Regions from separate parts of the Serratia rhizosphaerae genome, predicted to be linked through region 3. Evidence: predicted binding sites of a transcription regulator. Region 3 holds the regulator's gene; each other region holds the start of a gene.

Region 1 (5,647 bases), 2.2 Mb from region 3:
TTGCGGCTTGTGCTTTTCGCCGTCGCGCCGGGGCTGACTTTTAATTTTTGCCCGACGGCCAGACTATAAGGCGGACGGATATTGTTGGTGCGCGCCAGCGTGCTGACGTCATTGCCGGTAATCCAGGCGATGTAATACAGCGTATCGCCACGCTGGACGGTATAGGAACTACCGCTGTAGCTGCCTTTAGGCAATTTATCATAATCACGGTTGTAGCTATTTTTGCCTGAGCAGCCCGCCAACAGCAGGCCAAGCGTCAGACACACCGCCAGACGGCGCCACGCCGCAGATATATTCCCTCTGCTCAAAACCTATCCTCAATCAGCCGTATGTCAATAATGGTATACGCAAGGTGCATAATAACCGTCTATGTTAACACCTGAAAACGGGCAGTCAAAAAGCGGGCTTTCCCGCCATCATTCTATTTTCGACTTTTCTAATGGAACGCTCCCGTTAGCGTACATCAATTGGCAAGAAGGACAGATTCATGCTGGAAGTTTGGGGAAGAAAGAGCTCATCCAATGTACAGGCGCTTATGTGGTGCATTGGCGAGCTGGGTTTACCGTATCAAAGACATGACGTCGGGCACCGATTCGGCGGCACGGACAGCGACGAATTTTATGCGCTGAACCCGAACCGTACCATCCCCGTACTCCGAGATGGCGACCTCCCGCCGCTGTGGGAAACCGGCGCCATCCTGCGCTATCTGGCAAACCGTTATGCACCGGACGAATTCTGGCCCGCCGACTTAATCGCCAGAACCAATGTAGACCGCTGGATGGAATGGTCAAAACTGAACGTAGCGCTGCTGTTTACCGCGCCGATCTTTTGGCGCGTGGTGCGTACGCCCGCAGCTGAACGCGATCCCGCCGCGATCGACCAAGCGCTGCAGGCCTTTGAGAACAAACTGATGATTGCCGAACAGCGCCTCGCAGGCCAGACGTTTTTGGCTGGCGACACATTTTCCGCCGCAGATATCCAATTCGGGCACGTGCTGTATCGTTACTACGATATAGACATCGACCGACAACCACTGCCAAACCTGCGCAGCTACTACGATCGGCTGACGGAACGCCCCGCCTTCCGCGAACACGTTATGGTGTCTTACGAAGCATTAAGGGCTTAATACGTCGTCTGCCGAAGGGAAACGGCGCATGACGGGAGCCGGTTTTTACCCTCTCCCGTCATGCGCCTCCTGCGGATTTGCCGGAAATAGCAGGCTGAACACGATTTGGGCGGCCGGCGGCTGCGGGTAACACTGGGCACAGGCCTCGCCACCGTGCAACGTCATGATGGCGCGTACAATTGACAGCCCAAGCCCGCTGGCCTGGCTGCTGCGTGCGGCGTCAGCGCGATAGAACCGGTCGAACAGTTTATCCAGGTGTGCGGCGTCGATTGGCGCCCCCTGATTGATCACCCGTACCACGCACGCGTCCCCCTCCGTCCCGGCCCGCAGTATGATTTGGCTGTTCCCATCGGCATAACGCACCGCATTGGCGACCAGATTGCTCAGCGCCCGCTGAAAAAGCATGGCATCGGCCCACAGCCGCCCGCCCCCTTGGCAAGTCAGCTGAATACCACGCTCTTCTGCCAAGCCTTCAAAGTAATCAGCCACCCGCTGCAGCTCCGCCGCCATATCCAGCGTGCGGTAATTCAGCGCGGATTGCGCGTTGCCGGCACGGGCCAGAAACAGAATATTCTCCACCATGCGTGAGATACGCTCCAATTCCTCCATATTGGTGGAGAGCAGGGTTTCATACTCTTCTACGCTGCGGGGCTGGTACAGGGCCACCTGACACTGGCCCATCAGAGCGCCTACCGGCGTGCGGATCTCATGCGCCAGATCGGCGGAGAACTGCGTCAAGCGCTGATAGCCGTCGTTTATCCGGTCAAGCATGGCGTTGAATGACACTATCAGCTGCCGCAGTTCCTGCGGCGCTCCGTGCACGCTCAGCCGGGTTGACAGCGTACTGGGCGCGATCGCCGCCGCCTGCGCCGCCATGCGCCTTAGTGGCCGCAGCTCACGGCGCATCACCCAGTATCCCAGCAGCGCAATGAGCGCGAAGGCCATCCCCACCGCCGCCAGCACGCGCCACAAATAACGCGCCAGCATTTTCTGTTCGTTGGCCATCACATGCGCCACCGAAATTTGCAGGACTTTGCCGTCCTCCAGTTTCACCAGCGCCGATGCCAGCCGGATCGGCACGCCCTGCGGCGTCTCTCCGGCGCGCACTGCCTTCAGCCGCTGCGGCTGACCGACCGGCGTTGGCACCACCGATGGCAGCGTCAGCCTGGCCGGGTTAACGTTGATTAACGGTTTTTGCCCCTGCAGCTGGAAGATCAGGACGTCCTGTTCGTTGCCCAGCATATTTTCGAACAACCCGGTATTGGCAACCAGCCGCTCCACTAAAAAGCGCTGACCCAGTAATTTCCGGTAATAGTCGATACGTCCGGTCACCTGCAGATCGCTGCGGTTGACCATTTCCTGACGCATCGCGCCATACAGGTAGCTGCCCGCAGCGCTGACCACCAGCGCCGCCACCACGGCGAACAGGATGGCGCTGCGTAACGTCAGGGACATCGTCCGCCAGCGCCGGGCCAACGTACTCATGGACGCGCCTCGCAGACGTAGCCGATACCGCGCACGGTATGAATCAATTTGATCGCAAATGGCCGGTCGATTTTGGCGCGCAGCCGCTTGATGGCGACATCCACCACGTTGGTATCGCTGTCAAAATTCATATCCCAGACCTGAGAGGCAATCATGGTGCGAGACAGCACCTCCCCCTCCCGCCGCACCAACAGATGCAGCAGCATAAACTCTTTATTGGTCAGCGGAATCAGCGTCTCCTGACGCATCACCTTGCGCCGCAGCACATCGATGTGCAGATCGGCGATCGCGTAGTGATCGGACTCACGCACCGTGCCGCGACGCAGCAGCGTGCGCAGGCGCAGCACCAGTTCGGTAAACGAAAACGGTTTGACCAGGTAATCATCGGCGCCCAGCTCAAGGCCGTGGATCCGGTCCTGCACGCCGTCGCGCGCCGTCAGAAACAGGATCGGCACATCGCTTTTCTTACGCAGCACCTCAATAATCTGCCAGCCATCAATTCCGGGCAGCATCACGTCCAGCACGATGGCATCGTAGCCATGCTCCAACGCCCGGAACAGGCCATCGGTGCCGTTACGCGCCAGATCAACGCCGTATCCGGCCTCCCCCAGCCCCTTTTTCAGGTAATCGCCGGTGCTGGTATCGTCTTCAACCACTAATATGCGCATTCTCACCACCTCACTCTTTCTGCAAACAGAGTAGCAGTTTCAGCCACGCGGCTTGATGACATTAATGTCATCAAACAGACATGGTGCTGTCCCAATCCTTCAACCATGCTTAATCGGCAATCAACCACAGGAGAACATAATGCTTACTCAACGTCGTATTGCCGGTTTACTGCTGTCCGGCCTGCTGATGTGCAGCGGTATTGCCGCCGCGCAAATGCCAGGCAAAGTCATCGCCCCGCTGCGCGGCACTATCGATCAGGTTTCCGCCACCAGCCTGCAGCTGACCGACCGTAAAGGGGAAAAGGTCAGCGTGAAACTCAACGACCAGACCAAAGTGCTGAGTGTATCGAAAGGGTCGACCGCAGATATCAAACCCGACAGCTTTATTGGCACCGCAGCAGTCCCACAGGCCGACGGCAGTCTAAAAGCGCTGGAGGTTCACGTCTTCGCCGCCAGCCTGCGCGGTTCCGGCGAAGGCCACTCCCCTTGGCAATCCGCCGATGGCAAAGTCGATACCATGACCAATGGCACCGTCGGTAAATTGGTGAACGCCAACGGCCGCACCCTGACGGTCAATTACAACAACCAGCAAAAAACCGTCATCGTGCCGGACGGTACGCCGATTGTGACGCTCGATCCCGGCGATCGCAGCCTGCTGCAGCCCGGCACCCATATCGTGCTGTTCTCTGCCGCTGACGACAAAGGTGAACGCGTCGCTACCCGAATTTCCGCCGGTAAAAACGGTACCGTACCGCCGATGTAATGCGGGAGGGCGTGATGAAAGCACCTATGTCGCGACCGGTGCACCGCTGGCCGGTCAGAATCACCCACTGGGTTAATCTGTTCGCCATGACGTGCATGTTTATGAGCGGCTGGGAGATCTACAACGCCTCGCCGCTGTTCGACTTCCGCTTTCCGCCCGCCGTCACGCTCGGCGGCTGGCTGGGCGGCGCCATTGGCTGGCATCTGGCGCTGATGTGGCTGCTGGCATTCAACGGCCTGTGCTATCTGCTATGGAGCCTGTGCAGCGGCCATTTGCGTCACGATCTGCTGCCGTTGCGCCTTGACGCGCTGCGGCGTGATATCGGGCTGGCGCTGACGCTGCGGCTGCAACACCGCCACGGCAAATACAACGCGATTCAAAAGCTGATGTACCTCGGCGTTGTGGCGCTCGGTCTGCTGCTGGTGCTCTCCGGGCTGGCGATCTGGAAGCCGGTGCAGCTGTCCTGGCTCGTGGCGCTGTTCGGCGGTTTTGACACCGCACGCTATGTGCATTTTTTCGCCATGGCAGCGGTCGGGTTGTTTGTCATCATTCACCTGCTGATGGTGATCGTCGTACCGCGCACGCTGTGGGCCATGCTGGCAGGAGGTAAACGTGAAGGATAAAAAGCCGTCTCCCCGCGCGCCGACGCTGGAACCGGATCAGAAAAAACAGCTGGTGAATCTGCAGCGCCGGCTGCTACTGCGCTCTGGCCTGACTCTGGGCGGCGTGGCAATGCTGACCGGCTGTAATCTGCAAGACGGCGATCGGGTTGATAAAGTGCTGTGGGCGATGTCACGCTGGAACGATCGGGTCCAGGCCTGGCTGTTCAACGGGCAGCGCCTGGCGCAGACCTATCGTCCGGATCAGATCACGCATCCTTTTCCGTTTAACGCCTACTACCCGGAATACAACGTGCCGGAAGTCGATTTGAGCGGTTATCAGTTGGAAGTCTCCGGCAAAGTAGCGAAAACAGCGCCGTGGACCCTCGAACAACTGCAGCGCCTGCCGCAGCAGAGCCAGATCACCCGCTTAATCTGTATTGAGGGCTGGAGCGCGATTGGCCAGTGGGGCGGCGTGCCGCTACGCGTCTTTCTGCAGCATGTTGGCGCCGATCTCAACGCGCGTTACGTCGGTTTTAAATGCGCGGATCGCTACTACTCCAGCATTGATATGGCCACCGCGCTGCATCCGCAAACCATTCTGGCGCTGGATTTTGCTGGTAAGGCGCTGCCGGCGGAATATGGCTACCCCTTGCGGCTACGGGTGCCCACCAAGCTGGGATTTAAAAACGCCAAACATATCGCCGCCATTTTCGTCAGCGACACCAACCCCGGCGGCTATTGGGAAGACCAGGGCTACAACTGGTTCAGCGGGATTTAAAGCGCGGGAGAGGCTTATCGACCAGGAAATTCTGGCAACGTCCATCCAGGGTGCTCTCACCGCCCTTTTTTTGGCCACTTGAACTTACGTTAGCGAACCAAACGATGAGCAAGGAGAGCACCGCTGATGTGCCTAATTCGATAATGAATGTTAATCATACAGCCAGCGACCGGCCTTGGCAGACTCCGCGAACATACGCACGGTAAGAGGTTTTTTGGACTGCTT
Region 2 (5,647 bases), 850 kb from region 3:
CAGTCCGGTGGCGGCATTGACGATCGGCGCGAACGGCGTCGACAGCGACCCCATAATGTCGGTATGGCTGAGGAGGGCGTCGCGCAGGCTCGGTTTGCTCTGGCTCAGATCGGCACGCGCCCGCTGAATAATATCGCCGATTTTGACCTCCGACGGGCAGGCCACTTCGCAGCGTTTGCAGTTAGTGCAGTACTTCAGCGCTTCGTCATACAGCGCCGGGTCCTTCAGCCGCAGACGCTCGCCGTCCGGTCCCGCCTGCTTCGGCCCCGGATAGAGCGGATTCACCTTGGCCACCGGACAATAGGTGGTGCAGACGGTGCATTTGATGCAGCTTTCAAAGCTGTTATCGCTCGTCAGGCTCATGCGTCCCCTCCCTGTTCAACAATATGTCGGGCGACATGCAGCGCCCCCAACAACGACACGCCGGCGCCGCACCCCTGCTGCAGCGGATCGTAGCCGCCGGTCACCGCGCCGATGGCGTACAGGTTATCCAGCGCCTGCCCCTGCCTGACGGCTCGCAGTTGCGCGTCGGTGCGCACGCCGAACTGCAGATAGGGTTGCGGCGCGAACAGGTCGCGCTGACACCAGTCGGCACGCTCGGCGCGGTCGTAAACATCCAGCCCGAAGACCGGCTCGCGGATGCCGTTGATATCCGAACTGAGGCCGTTACTGAAGAAACTGCCGCCGGCCAACACCAGCTGCGGCGCCCGCAGCGGAATATCGCCGTGGTTACGGGTATACAGCGCCGTCACCCGTCCGCCGTCAAACTCGGCGCGCAGCGCGCGATCGCCGGGCATCAGCACACCGCCCAGCTGCACCAGACGCTGACGCAGCGCCTGGTGCAGGCGCATGCCCAATACCGAAGGCGGCAAGGTCGGCAACAGCATTACCGGCTTGCCCAGCCGCTGCTGCAGCGCCTGCAGCGCGCGGTCATCCTCCAGTCCCAGACAGGCCGGCAGGAATACGGCCTCCGCCTCGTCCGCCAGCCGCCGGATTTCCTCCGCCAGCGCGGCGTGTTGTTCCGGCATATCCAACACCCGGGCGATATTGACCGCGCGAAATTCGCTGGGGTTATTGCGCAGACGGTCGAGCGCCGGCAGATGCAGATAGCCGACAAGAACGTCAACGCCCTGCTGGCGCTGCAGCGAGCTGGCCGCCAACTGCGGCTGGAAATCCAGAAAGCCTTCGATGCCCAGCAGCGCGATGCTGCGCCACGGCAGCGGCGCGTCCAGCGGCGTGGTCGGCACCGCTTGCGGACTGAGCCAGGTCGCCCGCCGCGTGCCCAGCGGCGTAACGCGCAGATGGTTCATCCGGCTGTCGCCCTGCATCGCCAGGCCGCAGCGCTGCAGCAGCTGCTGCGCCTCGTTCGCCAGCGCGGCCACCTGCGACGCGCCCATCAGGCTGTAAGGGTGCTGCGGCGCCTGTTGCGCCAACGCGGGCAGCGCGTCGAGCGGCGCCGCCACCGGCGTGCCGTCCGGCAACTGCGCCAGCAGATCCAGCGAACCGGAGGCAAAATAGAGCGCACTCTGCCCGTTGCTCACCACCGCGCAGCGCCGGCCCTGCTCGCTCAAACGCAGCGCGCAGCTCAAGCCCGCCAGCCCGCCGCCGATCACTACGACGTCAAATTGCATCATCCGCCTCCTGTTTGCCGTCGCCGCACGCATCCAGCCCGCACAGTCCCTGATAGACCCAACTGGTGAACTCGCTTTCGCGCAGCGCATCGCCCCAGGCGATCGGCCGCACGCCTTTCCAGCGTTCGTTCAGGAAGTGGGAGAGCTGGGTGATGGACTGCTGCGGCGTGCTGACATTAAAACGGGACAGCAGGCCGGCGGCGCGGCAGGCGCACAGTTCGCCCTGACAGGTGCCCATTCCCACGCGGGTGCGGCGGCGTAAATCCACCAGGTTATTGACCGTCAGCGACTCTACCGCGTAGCGTACTTCGCCGGCGGTCACCGCTTCGCATTCGCACACCAGACTGGTATCGAGGCGATTCTCGGCCGGCACCAATCCGGCGCGGTCGCCGTGGCGATACACCGCCGAACCGCGGATGCTGGCCGGCAGCGACACCACGCGGCGCACGGTTTCTTCCGCCGACTGACGCGAGCCGGGCAGCGCCTGTTCCGCGGTGGTGCAGCGGGCGTTGACGGCGAGTTTTTCGCACACCAGGTCGGTGGCCCACTCCGCCATCAGCCGGTAAGTCATCAGCTTGCCGCCGGTGATGGTGATAAAGCCTTCCAGGCCGTCGCGCTGCGCATGGTCGAGCAGCACAATGCCGCGGCTGACGTTACGCCCGGACGGGTCGTCATCGCTGGCCACCAGCGGCCGCACGCCGGCATAGGCGCGCAGAATACGGGTCTGCGCCATCGCGGGCGCCAGCAGCGCCCCTTCGCGCATCAGCGTATCCACTTCCTGCGGCGTCACCAGCATGTTGTCGATCTGGTCGTAATCAATGTGCGTCGAGGTGGTGCCGATCAGCGAGATGGTGTCGCCCGGCACCAGAATGTCGGCGTCCGCCGGTTTACGGCAGCGGTTGATCACCATGTTGTTAATGCGATGGCCGAGGATCAGCAGCGCCCCCTTCGCCGGGAACATGCGTACGCGCAGATCGGCGTATTCGGCAATTTGCTGGCCCCAGATGCCGGCGGCGTTGACCACCACCTCGGCATGAATTTCATACTGACGCCGCTGCTGATGGTCGTAAACGCGCACGCCGCGCACGCGATCGCCCACGCGCAACAGCCCCACCACCTGATGGTAGGTCAGGATCTGCGCGCCCTGTTCGCGCGCGTCCAGCATATTGGCGGCGGTCAGCCGGAAAGGATCGACCGTGCCGTCCGGCACCCGCACGGCGCCGATCAGCGCCGGGTTGGCCGCCGGCTCCAGGCGCAGCGCCTGCTGCGGATCAATCGCCTGTGCGTCAATGCCGGCCTGCCGACAGGCCTGGATAAACTGTTGCTGATACGCCAGCGAATCCTGCGGCAGCGTGATGAACAGGCCATCGGTGCGCTCGATGCAGTGATGCGCAATACGTTTCAGAATGCGGTTTTCTTCAATGCACTCGCGGGCGGATTCGCCGTCGGTCACCGCATAACGCGCGCCGCTGTGCAGCAGGCCGTGGTTGCGCCCGGTGGCGCCGGTGGCGATATCGTGACGCTCCAGCAGCAGGCAGCGTAAGCCGCGGCGCGCGCAGTCGCGGGCAATGCCGGCGCCGGTCGCGCCGCCGCCTATAATGATGACATCCGTTTCAGTTACCGGTGAAGCGTGGCTCATTTCCACCCCCAATGACGCTGATTATGGGGCTATTGATCCATAGTTAGTGTGGAATTTGTTTGATAAGGAACAATAACGAACATAAAACGAAAGAGAAATGTCTATAAAAATCCACTTATGTGATCGTCATCACGACTTTTTTGGCTTTGTCTATTTCATAACGTTAACGAATCGCTCAAAATTCGCCGTTGTTTTATAAAAATGTAACAAATGCGCCATCCATCACAGAGCCAACCAGGGGTTTTGTCTAGCATGGCGCTCGTTATAGAACAAAAAGCAACACTTTAGATATCCGCTCAAACACGACTCAGAACGCCTGCTCTGAGCGTGTCATACTGATAAAGCCAATCGGAGGCGCTCATGTTGAGTATTTTTAAGCCAGCCGCACACACTTCTCGTGTGCCGGTCGACAAGGTAGATCCGCTCTATCGCCGACTGCGCTGGCAAATTTTTATGGGAATTTTCTTCGGCTACGCCGCGTACTATCTGGTACGTAAAAACTTCACCCTGGCGATGCCGTATCTGATCGAGGAAGGCTTCAGCCGCGGCGACCTGGGCTTCGCCCTGTCAGGGATCTCCATCGCTTACGGTTTCTCCAAATTTATCATGGGCTCGGTGTCCGACCGCTCTAACCCGCGCGTCTTCCTGCCCGCCGGTCTGATTCTGGCCGCCTGCGTCATGCTGTTTATGGGCTTTGTTCCGTGGGCCACCTCCAGCATCGCCGTGATGTTCGTGCTGCTGTTCCTGTGCGGCTGGTTCCAGGGCATGGGCTGGCCGCCGTGCGGCCGTACCATGGTGCACTGGTGGTCGCAGAAAGAACGCGGCCAGATCGTCTCCATCTGGAACTGCGCACATAACGTCGGCGGCGGCCTGCCGCCGCTGCTGTTCCTGCTCGGCATGGCCTGGTTCAACGACTGGCACGCCGCGCTGTACATGCCGGCCTTCGGCGCCATTCTGGTGGCCCTGATCGCCTTTGGTCTGATGCGCGATACGCCGCAGTCCTGCGGCCTGCCGCCGGTGGAAGAGTACAAAAACGACTACCCGGACGATTACAGCGAAAAAGCGGAAGAAGAACTGACCGCCAAGCAGATCTTCATGCAGTACATCCTGCCGAACAAACTGCTGTGGTATATCGCGGTCGCCAACGTGTTCGTTTACCTGCTGCGCTACGGCATTCTGGACTGGTCGCCGACCTACCTGAAAGAAGTGAAGCACTTCGCGCTGGATAAGTCCTCCTGGGCCTACTTCCTGTACGAATATGCCGGTATCCCAGGCACCCTGCTGTGCGGCTGGATGTCAGATAAAGTGTTTAAAGGCAACCGCGGCGCCACCGGCGTCTTCTTTATGACGCTGGTCACCATCGCCACCATCGTCTTCTGGATGAACCCGGCGGGCAACCCGACGATCGATATGCTCTGTATGCTGGTCATCGGCTTCCTGATTTACGGCCCGGTGATGCTGATCGGCCTGCACGCGCTGGAACTGGTGCCGAAGAAGGCCGCAGGCACCGCCGCCGGCTTCACCGGTTTGTTCGGTTATCTGGGCGGCTCGGTCGCCGCCAGCGCCATCGTCGGCTACACCGTGGACTTCTTCGGCTGGGACGGCGGCTTTATGGTGATGATCGGCGGCAGCATCGCCGCAGTCTTCCTGCTGCTGCTGACCATGCTGAACGAGAAGAAACATCACGCAGACATTGCGGCGAAACGCGGCTAATCGTCACGAAAACCACGCACTATACCCGAAACAACTCGGGTGACAGGAAGGCGGCAAGAGAAGGTATCCCGATGAGCTTACTCAGGTAAGCGATTCGGGTGACTGAGCGCCGCCAACACACCGGTCACTTGGCGTATGACGGGTATATACCCAAAGGCCGCACCGCGGCCTTTTTATTCCCCACCCACTGGCAACGATGCCGCCTGCGGCTGCCCTGCCACTTAAGGAGAAGACTATGCGGACTCACGTTAAAGCCCTGCTGTCAGGGATTATTCTGGCGACTACCCTCAGCAGCGCCGCCTTCGCCGCCGACAAGGTGGTGATCGCCCACCGCGGCGCCAGCGGCTACCTGCCGGAACACACGCTGCCGGCCAAGGCCATGGCCTACGCGCAGGGCGCGGATTTCCTCGAGCAGGATCTGGTGATGACCAAGGACGACGAACTGGTGGTGCTGCACGATCACTACCTGGACCGCGTCACCGACGTCGCCCAACGCTTCCCGGATCGCGCACGCAAAGACGGCCGCTACTACGCCATCGACTTTACCCTGGCCGAGATCAAATCGCTGAAGTTCACCGAAGGCTTTGATATCAAAGACGGCAAGCAGGTGCAGAGCTACCCGGGCCGCTTCCCGATGGGTAAATCCGATTTCCGCGTCCACACC
Region 3 (5,647 bases):
AGTCTGCACGCCGTTGAACTGGATGCCCTGTTCGGCGTCGTAGCCCTGTACGCCGTCCAGGCCTTCGAGGAAATCAAAGTGCCACCAGGCGCGACGGAATTCCCCGTCGGTCACCACCGCCAGTCCCAGCTGGCGCTGTTTTTCCACCGCCTGGCGGATCTGCTCATCTTCCACCGCCCGCAGCTGCGCCGCGTCAATCTCACCGCGCTGAAACTGCTGACGCGCGCTTTTCAGCGCCGCAGGACGTAATAAACTGCCGACGACGTCAGCATGAACGGCATGATTGCAATTGCACATCTTTTTCCACTCCCGGTGAACGGCAGGCGTCTCGTTGGCCTGCCGGAATGATTTACATATTGAATGATTACGCTGGGTTACAATTGGACATCCAGACGTCTAAATAGCTAAAATCATCCTGTCATGCCGCCTGCCCGGCGGCAATGGAGAAATTTTCATGGGTGTTGAAAGAAATTCATGATGGTCGGCGGCAGCTGGCTGAAAGCTGCCGTCATACGCGCCCAGGCGCTAAGCCGGTGCTACTTCAGCCCGAGCGCCTGGCGGGTTTTCCGCAGGGTTGCCGGCGACAGCGGCAGATAGCCGTCCTGATTGACCAGCGCCTGCCCTTCTTCGGACAGCACCCGGTCAAAGAACGCCGCCGTCAGCGGCTCAAGCGGCCGGTGCGGCGCTTTGTTGACGTAGATATACAGGTAGCGCGCCAGCGGATAACTGCCGTTGCGCACGTTGGCAGCGCTGGGCGCCACGTAGCGATCGCCCCGCTCCGCCAGCGGCAGCAGCCGGACGCCGCTGGCGCGGAAACCGATGCTGGCATAGCCGATGCTGTTCAGGGATCCGGACACCGCCTGCACTACCGACGCCGAGCCGGGCAGCTCATTGACCCGCGCCATAAAGTCGCCGCCGCACAGCGCGCGCAGTTTGAAATAGCCATAGGTGCCGGAGGCGGAATTGCGGCCAAAACGCTGAATGCTGCGCTGCGCCCAATCGCCCGGCAGCGCCAGCTGGCCCCAGTTCCGCAGTGCGGCGGCTTCGCCGCAGCGGCGGGTGGCGGAAAAGATCTGATCCAACTGGCCAAGGTTCAGCCCCGGCAGCGGGTTGTCCTGATGCACCAGCACCACCAGCGCATCGACCGCCACCGGCACCGCCAGCGGCGCGTAGCCGTAGCGCTGTTCGAACGCCGACAGCTCCGCCGCCTTCATCGGACGGCTCATCGGCCCCAGCTGCGCGGCGCCGGCGGCCAGCGCCGTCGGCGCGGTCGATGAACCGGCGGCCTGCATCTGCAGATTGATATTCGGATAGTGCTGGCTGAAGTCCTGCGCCCACAGCGACATCAAGTTCGCCAGCGTGTCGGAACCGACGCTGGAAAGATTGCCCGACAGCATGCCGCTCGGCTGCGCCCGCAGGCCGGGGCTGCACAATAACAGCAGGCAGAGCCATATCCCTCGGGTCAGTCGCATACCGGTGCCTCACGCATTAATTTTTCAGCGCATTCTCTGACAAAGCGTCGGGAACAATCAACCGGTTAGGCAAAGTAAAGATAAAGCGGGTGCCGTTGCCCGGCTCGCTGAGCACCTCCAGCCGCGCATCGTGATGGCTGAGGGCGTGCTTGACGATCGCCAGCCCCAGCCCGCTGCCGCCGGTCTGCCGCGAACGCGCCTTGTCCACGCGGTAAAAGCGCTCGGTCAGACGCGGCAGGTGCTCGGCGGCGATGCCCGGCCCGTTGTCGCTGACCTGGAACTGCGCCCCCTGCGGCGTCTGCTGCCAGCTCACCTCAATGTGCGTGCCTGCCGGCGTGTGGTTCACCGCGTTATACACCAGATTGGACACCGCGCTGCGCAGTTGGTCGTCATTGCCGTACACCTTCAGCGCTTCATTCACGCGGAAACTGATTTCATGGCGGCCGCCGCTGAGCGACTGCGCCTCACGCTGCAGCACCCGCAGCATCAGGGGCACGTCCACCGTCTCATTCATCTCGATAATCGGCGCCGCCTCGATGCGCGACAGCGTCAGCAACTGCTTCACCAGCCCGTCCATGCGCCGGGTTTGTTCCTGCATGGTGGCCAGCGCCTTGCCGCGCAGCGAACCGTCCGGCTCGTCGTCGCCCATCATTTCCAGATAGCCCTGCAGCACGGTCAGCGGCGTGCGCAGCTCGTGGCTGACGTTGGCGAAGAAGTTGCGCCGCGCGCCCTCCAACTGCCGCATCTGCGTCACGTCGCGCGCCACCATCAGCAGCTGCCCTTCCGAATACGGCATCACGCGGAATTCAACGTAATGCTCGTTATTCAGCTGCAGCGTCAGGGGTTTATCGAAGGATTGCTGTTGCAGATAGTGGCTGAACTCCGGGTAGCGCAGCAGGTTGAGAATATGCTGGCCGTTATCCTCCGGCCAACGGAAGCCGAGCAGATGCTGCGCCAGCCCGTTGCACCAGAAAATATTCCCCTCTTCGGTGGTCATCACCACCGCATCCGGCAGCGATTCGGCGCCGCTGCGGAAGCGTTTGATCAGCAGCGCCAGCTCGCGCCGACGGCGGCGGTTGCGCTGCTGCATCTGATACAGGCCGTAAAACAGCGGCTCCCAGCTCCAGCGCCCCGGCGGCGGCGTCATGCTGCGGTCAATCCACAGCCAGTGGGAAAGTTTCAGCTGGTTATAGAAGTTCCAGCCCAGCGCCGCCAGCACGGCGACCAGCAGTAACCAGGGGAGATAGCCGAAAATCAGCCCCAACAGCAGGGCCGGCAAGCAAAAAAGGGCCAGCTCAAGAGCCAGCCTTTTCCAGGAAAGGCGTTCTAGCACGGCATGCTCTCCGACGCTGCGCGATTAATAGCGCGTTGAAAAGCGGTAACCTGTGCCGCGAACGGTTTGAACCATCTTGTCATGACCACTGCTCTCCAGCGCCTTGCGCAGCCGGCGGATATGCACATCAACGGTGCGGTCTTCCACATAAACGTTAGTGCCCCAGACGTGATTAAGCAACTGTTCGCGGCTGTAAACACGCTCCGGGTGGGTCATAAAGAAATGCAGCAGTTTGAATTCGGTGGGGCCCATATCCAGCGGCTGTTCGTTGGCCATCACCCGATGCGAAGACGGGTCGAGACTCAGCCCCTGCATCTCGATCACCTCTTCCACCGCCATCGGCGAAATACGGCGCATCACCGCTTTAATCCGCGCCACCAGTTCCTTCGGCGAGAACGGTTTGGTGATGTAATCATCCGCGCCGACTTCCAGGCCGCGCACCCGGTCCTCCTCCTCGCCGCGCGCCGTCAGCATCATCACCGGGATATCGCGGGTCAGCGCTTCGCGCTTCATATGTTTGATAAATTGAATGCCGGAGCCGCCGGGCAACATCCAGTCCAGCAACACTAAATCGGGGAACGGCTCAGACAGGCGCGTTACGGCACTGTCATAATCTTCGGCTTCCAACGGTTGGTAACCATTCTGTTCCAACACAAAGCACACCATCTCGCGAATCGGCGCTTCGTCTTCCACCACCAGTATGCGTCTTGCCATCGTCAATCCTGCCAATGTGTTAGCGTTCACAATTTGTTTGCGGGCGCCATTATGCGTCAGTTTTGTGACAGATTTATGAAATTAACCACTCAGTAACATTCACAATATAAATGCTTATCACCGTCGCGCCGGCTTAACCGCCGGAATAGATAGAAATAGCATATTTTTACCCGCCAACCCGTATAATCATCGTCAACGTTTTACCGCCGCCGCGTTTCGCCCCGGCACAACCGACGGCCAATCCCCGGGAGAGTCATGCGCCTGATACACACCTCTGACTGGCATTTGGGTCAGTATTTTTTCACCAAAAGCCGTGCCGCCGAGCATCAGGCGTTTTTGCGCTGGCTGATTGCGCAGATTGAACAGCATCAGGTGGACGCGCTGATCGTCGCCGGGGATCTGTTCGACACCGGTTCGCCGCCGAGCTACGCGCGCGAACTCTACAACCGCTTTGTGGTGGAACTGCAGCAGACCGGCTGCCAACTGGTGGTGCTGGGCGGCAACCACGACTCCGTGGCGACGCTGAATGAATCGCGCGAGCTGCTCTCCTGTCTGAACACCCGCGTGATCGCCAGCGCGCAGGCCGAGGCCGGGCAGCAAATCGTGACGCTTAACCGCCGCAACGGCCAGCCCGGCGCGCTGCTGTGCGCCATCCCGTTCCTGCGCCCGCGCGATTTGCTGACCAGCCGCGCCGGCGAATCCGGCACGCAGAAGCAGCAGGCGCTGCAGGAAGCCATCGCCGAACATTATCTAACGCTGTATCAGGCGGCCTGCGCGCAGCGCGAGGCGCTCGATCTTACGCTGCCGATCGTCGCCACCGGCCACCTGACCACCGTCGGCGTCACCACCTCGGATTCGGTGCGCGATATCTATATCGGCACGCTGGACGCCTTCCCGGCGCAGGCCTTCCCGCCGGCGGACTATATCGCCCTGGGGCATATTCACCGGGCGCAAAAGGTGGCGAAAAGCGAGCATATCCGTTACAGCGGCTCGCCGATCCCGCTCAGCTTTGATGAGCTGGGCAGCGCCAAAAGCGTGTTTATGGTCGACTTCGCCGACGGCGGGCTGCAGCAGGTCACTACGCTGCCCGTCCCGCTTTTCCAGCCGATGCAGTTGATCAAAGGCGATCTCGCCCAGATCGAACAGCAGCTGCAGCAGTTTGCCGACTATCAGGGCGAGCTGCCGGTGTGGCTGGATATCGAAGTAGCGACGCAGGATTACCTCAGCGACATTCAGCGCCGCATCCAGGCGCTGGCGGATAATCTGCCGGTGGAGGTGGTGCTGCTGCGGCGCAGTAAAGAGCAGCGCCGTCAGGCCATTGAGCAGCAGGATAAAGAGACGTTGAACGAACTGAGCGTTGATGAGGTGTTTGAACGCCGTCTGGCGCAGGAAAGCGAACTGGAAGAGGCGCGGCGCGGCCGGATGCGCGCCATGTTCCGCCAGACGGTCGACGCTCTGCAGCAGAATGAGGAGCCATCGGCATGAAAATTCTGAGCCTACGGCTGAAAAACCTCAACTCGCTGCAGGGCGAGTGGAAAATAGACTTCAGCGCCGAACCGTTCGCCAGCAACGGCCTGTTCGCCATCACCGGCCCGACCGGCGCGGGCAAAACCACCCTGCTCGACGCCGTCTGCCTGGCGCTGTATCACCAGACGCCGCGGCTGCACGTATCCCCCAGCCAGAACGATCTGATGACGCGCCATACCGCCGAATCGCTGGCCGAGGTGGAGTTCGAGGTCAAAGGCGTCGGCTACCGCGCCTTCTGGAGCCAGCGCCGGGCCAAAAACGATCCGAACGGCAACCTGCAGGCGCCGAAGGTCGAGCTGGCGCTGCTGACGGACGGCAAGATCCTCGCCGATAAGGTGCGCGACAAGCTGGAGGCGGTCGCCGCCATCACCGGCCTGGACTTCGGCCGTTTTACCAAATCGATGATGCTGTCGCAGGGGCAGTTCGCCGCCTTCCTCAACGCCGACGCCAACGATCGCGCCGAACTGCTTGAAGAACTCACCGGCACCGAAATCTACGGCCAGCTGTCCGAGCGGGTGTTCGAACAGCATAAGCAGGCCAAACTTGAGCTGGATGCGCTGCACCAGCGCGCCAGCGGTATTGAACTGCTGAGCGACGAACA
Region 4 (5,647 bases), 1.1 Mb from region 3:
CTTTGGTGACGGTCGAGAACAGGATCCAAATCAGCCAGAACAGGCCGAACGCCATGGTCGCCATTGATAAAAACAGCGCGATGCGGTTCTTCTGCCGGCGCCAGGCCTGCATTTTGCGGCGGGTTTCCGCCACCGCTTCAGGGTTTTGCATATCCATCGTCGCCATGTTAACGCCCCTCATTCTTGGCCAGACGCATGATCATCAGTTTCGACAGCGCCAGCACGATAAAGGTGATAACAAACAGAATCAGCCCCAGCTCCATCAGCGCCGCGGTGTGCAGCCCGGATTCCGCCTCGGCGAACTCGTTAGCCAGCGCCGAGGTGATGCTGTTGCCCGGCATATACAGCGATGCGCTGTCGAGCTGGTAGGTGTTGCCGATAATAAAGGTCACCGCCATGGTTTCCCCCAACGCGCGCCCCAGCCCCAGCATCACGCCGCCGATCACGCCGTTTTTGGTAAACGGCAGCACGATGCGCCAGATCACTTCCCAGGTGGTGCAGCCGATGCCGTAGGCCGACTCTTTCATCATCACCGGCGTCTGTTCGAACACGTCGCGCATTACCGCAGCGATATACGGGATAATCATAATCGCCAGAATCACCCCGGCGGCCAGAATGCCGATGCCGAAGGCCGGGCCGGCGAACAGTTCGCCGACAATCGGGATGCCGGACAGCACGTTGCCCACCGGCGTCTGGAAGTATTCGGCAAACAGCGGGGCAAAGACGAACAGCCCCCACATGCCGTAAACGATGCTCGGGATCGCCGCCAGCAGCTCAATGGCGACGCCCAGCGGGCGCTTCAGCCAGTTCGGCGCCAGCTCGGTCAGGAACAGCGCAATGCCGAAGCTGACCGGCACGGCGATAATCAGCGCAATCAGCGAGGTAACAATGGTGCCGTAAATCGGCACCAGCGCACCAAACTGCTCCGCCGGCGCATCCCAGTCTTTGGTCCACAAGAAGGCGAAGCCGAATTTCTGGATGCTTGGCCAGGAGGCAAAAATCAGCGAAACGATAATGCCGCCCAGCAGCAATAGGGTAATCAGCGCAGCCAGCTTAACCAGCGCACTGAAGATGACATCGCCGTTTTTGCTCGGCGCTTTGATGGTCGGCTTGTACTCAGCCATAAATTACTCTTCTGTTTAAAGCTTGGAGGGCCCGGCGAAGCGGGCCCCTACAGAAACGGCGCATGCTGCCTCGGCCGTTTAGTACAGAGCCTTACCGGCGCTGTCTTTTACGTTGGTTTTCCATGCGGCGCGCACCTGCTCGATCACTTCATCAGGCAGTACCGCATAATCCAGCGCTTTGGCCTGCTCACCGCCTGACTTGTACGCCCAGTCAAAGAACTTCAGCACTTCGGTGCCCTGGTCAGGCTTCTTCTGTGCCTTGTGCACCAGGATGAAGGTGGTGGAGGTAATCGGCCAGGCGTTATCACCTTTCTGATTGGTCAGATCCTGCGCGAAGGTTTTGCTCCAGTCCGCGCCTTTGGCGGCGGCGCTGAAGGCGTCTTCGGTCGGGCTGACCGGCTTGCCGTCGGCGGAGACCAGCTTGGTGTACGCCAGGTTATTCTGTTTGGCGTAGGCATACTCAACGTAGCCGATAGAACCCGGCAGGCGCTGAACAAAGGCGGCGATGCCGTCGTTGCCTTTACCGCCCAGACCGGTCGGCCAGTTTACCGTCGAGCCGGCGCCCACTTTCTCTTTCCACTTCGCATTCACTTTCGCCAGGTAGCTGGTGAAGACGAAGGAGGTGCCGGAACCGTCAGCGCGGCGCACCACGGCGATATTCTGATCCGGCAATTTCACGCCCGGGTTGAGTTTGGCGATTGCCGGGTCGTTCCATTTTTTGATGTTGCCCAGGTAGATATCACCCAGAGTCTGGCCGTCCAGCGTCAGGTCGCCGGATTTGATACCGGGAATATTCACCGCCAGCACCACGCCGCCAATCACGGTCGGGAACTGGAACAGGCCGTCAGCCGCCAGCTTTTCGTCGGACAGCGGTGCGTCGGAGGCGCCAAAGTCAACGGTATTGGCAACGATCTGCTTCACGCCGCCGGAGGAACCGATCCCCTGATAGTTAACTTTGTTGCCGGTTTCTTTTTGATAGGAATCTGCCCACTTGGCATACACCGGCGCGGGGAATGTCGCACCTGCACCGGTCAGGCTGGCGGCAGCGAACGCGGACACAGAGGCCATGGAGAAAGTCGCTGCTACAATACTGGCGACGGTGGTACGCATCAGTTTCATAATCCCTCCTAAGGGGCATCAAAAATCGATTTCAAATCGTTTTCATCAGAGTAAGTATTGCTGCAGGAGGGAAAATAGGACAGTTTGGTGACAGTAAAATGTATGAAATATGACAGTTATATGACAACCAGCAATAAAACAATATAACTCATTGATTATACTACCTTCCGAATATGACTCCGATTACGTAGTACGAAAACGAAAGGATCTCAAATGAAAAAAGTATTTATCTTATCGGCGCTTGGCCTGTCTCTGCTGGCTTCTGCCAACGTTATGGCGGCAAATAATTTTCCACGCGATTCTAGGTTCTCAGGCACCACAGGCGGCGAAAAAATTCTGTTTGAAGGCGATGACGGTTACCGAACATCCAACTATACGCAGCGGGATCTCGATGAACTTATCAATCAACAGAAAAATCATGAAAGGGAGCTAAAACAGCTGCAGGATGAAAACAGGAATAAAGATCGTCAGATCGATGAGCTAAAACGTTCGTTGCAGGAACTGAGCAATAAGGTGAAAGGCTAGCGAATAAACAAGCCGGCGCTGAGGCCGGCTCTTTTTCCAGCGTCAACCACATGGCCGTCCTCCGGCAACCCGCGGGCAAGATTATTGGGTGCTGTACCCACCCAGCGTACCAATCTCCAATACCCGACGCGCCCCGCTGATTTGCGCCATCAGCGTCAGGAACTGCCCCTGCAGCGGCGACACATCAAACGCCGGTAAGCCGCGCTCGGCGTTCAGCCGCCAAAGTTTGCGCCAAATTATCATCCTGATGTGCTAAACAATGCTCCAGATAAGTATCCACGCCCTGCCACGACTGCTGCATACCTGACTCCTCATCGTTGAACCGCATTCAGTATAGTTCAGCCGTTCTTCCGCCATAAAAAATCCGGCGCGCCGTTTACACAGCACGCCGGATTAATCAGCAAAAAAGCAGCGGTTTTACTCGACGGTTACCGACTTCGCCAGGTTACGCGGCTGATCGACGTCGGTGCCTTTAATCAGCGCCACGTGGTAAGACAGCAGCTGCAGCGGCACGGTGTAGAAGATCGGCGCAACGATCTCTTCCACGTGCGGCAACGGGATAATGGTCATCCCTTCGCTGCTGACGAAACCGGCGTCCTGATCGGCGAACACGTACAGCTGGCCGCCGCGCGCGCGCACCTCTTCGATGTTGGATTTCAGTTTTTCCAACAGCTCGTTGTTCGGCGCCACCACGATCACCGGCATATCGGCGTCAATCAGCGCCAGCGGGCCGTGCTTCAGCTCACCGGCCGCATAGGCCTCGGCGTGAATATAGGAGATCTCCTTCAGCTTCAGCGCCCCTTCCATGGCGATCGGGTACTGATCGCCGCGGCCGAGGAACAGCGCATGATGCTTATCGGAGAAGCCTTCCGCCAGCGCCTCGATGTTTTTATCCAGCGACAGCATCTGTTCAATGCGTGCAGGCAGCGCCTGCAGGCCGTGCACGATATCGTGCTCGACGCTTTCCGTCATACCTTTCAGGCGGCCCAGACGCGCCACCAGCATCAGCAGCACGGTTAACTGAGTGGTAAAGGCCTTGGTGGACGCCACGCCGATTTCGGTACCGGCCTTGGTCATCAGCGCCATGTCGGATTCACGCACCAGCGACGAGCCGGCCACGTTGCACACCGCCAGCGACGCCAGGTAGCCCAGCTGTTTGGACAAACGCAGCGCCGCCAGGGTATCTGCGGTTTCGCCGGACTGCGACAGGGTAATAATCAGGCTGCCTGGGCGCACCGCCGATTTGCGATAACGGAATTCGGACGCAATCTCAACGTCGCACGGCACGCCGGCCAGCGCTTCAAACCAGTAACGCGCCACCATCCCGGAGTGATAGGAGGTGCCGCAGGCGATGATCTGCACGTGCTGCACCTGCGCCAGCAGCGCTTCGCTCTGCGGGCCCAGTTCGCTCAGGTTGATCTGGCCGTTGCTGAAACGCCCCTCCAGGGTGTTCTTCAACGCCAGCGGCTGTTCGAAGATCTCTTTTTGCATGTAGTGGCGATAAGCGCCCTTGTCACCGGCGTCGTACTGCACCTGCGACTCGATTTCCTCGCGCTCGACCGGGTTGCCCTGCTGGTCAAAAATAGCCACGGAACGGCGGGTCACTTCCACCACATCACCCTCTTCCAGGAAGATAAAGCGGCGGGTCACCGGCAGCAGCGCCAGCTGGTCGGAAGCGATAAAGTTCTCGCCGACGCCGCGGCCAATCACCAGCGGGCTGCCGGAACGGGCGGCCACCAGCACACTTGGGTCGCGGCTGTCCATCACCACGGTGCCGTAAGCGCCGCGCAGCTGAGGGATCACGCGCTTGACCACCTCCAGCAGCGTGCCGCCCTGCAGTTGTTCCCAGTGCACCAGATGCGCGATCACCTCGGTATCGGTTTCGGACGCAAAGCGGTAGCCGCGTTCAATCAGCAGCTCGCGCAGCGGCTCGTGGTTTTCAATGATGCCGTTATGCACCACGGAAATGTAATCAGAAACATGCGGGTGAGCGTTAGCTTCGGTCGGCTCGCCGTGGGTCGCCCAACGGGTGTGCGCGATGCCGGTGCCGCCGTGCAAAGGTTGTTGCTCTACCGCTTCCGCCAGCGCGTTGACCTTACCAACGCGACGCACGCGGTTAAGGCGCCCTTCTGCATCAACGACCGCCAAACCGGCCGAGTCATAACCGCGGTATTCAAGACGGCGTAAACCTTCCAACAGAATCTCTGCAATATCACGTTGCGCTACTGCGCCTACAATTCCACACATGGATTTTATTCCTAATTAAGCGTCTTCTTGGACGCTTCGATGCCTGACCTGATTTTTTGCCGGTGATTACCGTGCGCCCCGAGCCTTGTAGAGAGTGGGGGGATGATCCTCTGAAGAGGACTTATATGTTTTGCGCTGCCTTCTGCCGCGAAAAGGCAGTGCAAAACACAGGATGGCCACATAACGGCCATCCTTATCTTTATTTTTTCGCTTTGGTCGGACGCTGCCAGCCCTGGATGTGCACCTGCTTCACCCGGCTCAGCACCAGCTCATCTTCCGCAATGTTGCGCGTGACCGTGGTGCCGGCGGCAATCGTCGCCCCTTTGGCCACCGTGACCGGCGCCACCAGCTGCGTATCGGAACCGACAAACACCCCGTCGCCGATAACGGTCTTATGTTTGTTGGCGCCGTCGTAGTTGCAGGTAATGGTGCCGGCGCCGATATTTACATCGTCGCCGATCTCGGCGTCACCCAGGTAGCTGAGGTGACCCGCTTTGGAGCCCACGCCCAGGCGCGCTTTTTTCATCTCGACAAAGTTGCCGACGTGCGCGCCTTGCGCCAGCTCCGCGCCGGGACGCAGACGGGCAAACGGACCGACGGTGCAATCTGCCGCCAATACCGCGTCTTCAACC

Evidence for each region. The regulator PhoB, encoded in region 3, activates phosphate uptake and scavenging genes when phosphate is short. The targets are predictions, from matches to a motif close to CTGTCATAAAACTGNCNNAT.
Region 1: FO014_RS15115 (heavy metal response regulator transcription factor) is a predicted target of PhoB. The motif match lies at 3,344-3,363, and genes of this name have one in related genera.
Region 2: glpT (glycerol-3-phosphate transporter) is a predicted target of PhoB. The motif match lies at 3,461-3,480, and genes of this name have one in related genera.
Region 4: pstS (phosphate ABC transporter substrate-binding protein PstS) is a predicted target of PhoB. The motif match lies at 2,351-2,370, and genes of this name have one in related genera.

Annotation. Positions count from the first base shown of each region.
Region 1 is NZ_CP041764.1:3,236,343-3,241,989, reverse strand. Features, by position in the region: gene actS (amidase activator ActS) at 1-308, opposite strand, end outside; gene FO014_RS15125 (glutathione S-transferase family protein) at 488-1,126, shown strand; gene FO014_RS15120 (heavy metal sensor histidine kinase) at 1,172-2,611, opposite strand; gene FO014_RS15115 (heavy metal response regulator transcription factor) at 2,608-3,279, opposite strand; gene FO014_RS15110 (DUF5666 domain-containing protein) at 3,419-4,042, shown strand; gene FO014_RS15105 (cytochrome b/b6 domain-containing protein) at 4,057-4,665, shown strand; gene FO014_RS15100 (molybdopterin-dependent oxidoreductase) at 4,655-5,422, shown strand; gene FO014_RS15095 (DUF1493 family protein) at 5,573-5,647, opposite strand, start outside.
Region 2 is NZ_CP041764.1:1,909,352-1,914,998, forward strand. Features, by position in the region: gene glpC (anaerobic glycerol-3-phosphate dehydrogenase subunit GlpC) at 1-363, opposite strand, end outside; gene glpB (glycerol-3-phosphate dehydrogenase subunit GlpB) at 360-1,631, opposite strand; gene glpA (anaerobic glycerol-3-phosphate dehydrogenase subunit A) at 1,621-3,270, opposite strand; gene glpT (glycerol-3-phosphate transporter) at 3,631-4,983, shown strand; gene glpQ (glycerophosphodiester phosphodiesterase) at 5,219-5,647, shown strand, end outside.
Region 3 is NZ_CP041764.1:1,057,660-1,063,306, forward strand. Features, by position in the region: gene FO014_RS05010 (cobalamin-independent methionine synthase II family protein) at 1-297, opposite strand, end outside; gene FO014_RS05015 (PstS family phosphate ABC transporter substrate-binding protein) at 537-1,472, opposite strand; gene phoR (phosphate regulon sensor histidine kinase PhoR) at 1,489-2,805, opposite strand; gene phoB (phosphate response regulator transcription factor PhoB) at 2,830-3,519, opposite strand; gene sbcD (exonuclease subunit SbcD) at 3,775-5,004, shown strand; gene sbcC (exonuclease subunit SbcC) at 5,001-5,647, shown strand, end outside.
Region 4 is NZ_CP041764.1:2,143,001-2,148,647, forward strand. Features, by position in the region: gene pstA (phosphate ABC transporter permease PstA) at 1-166, opposite strand, end outside; gene pstC (phosphate ABC transporter permease PstC) at 168-1,124, opposite strand; gene pstS (phosphate ABC transporter substrate-binding protein PstS) at 1,203-2,243, opposite strand; gene FO014_RS09965 (hypothetical protein) at 2,457-2,768, shown strand; gene FO014_RS23955 (hypothetical protein) at 2,850-3,011, opposite strand; gene glmS (glutamine--fructose-6-phosphate transaminase (isomerizing)) at 3,186-5,015, opposite strand; gene glmU (bifunctional UDP-N-acetylglucosamine diphosphorylase/glucosamine-1-phosphate N-acetyltransferase GlmU) at 5,215-5,647, opposite strand, start outside.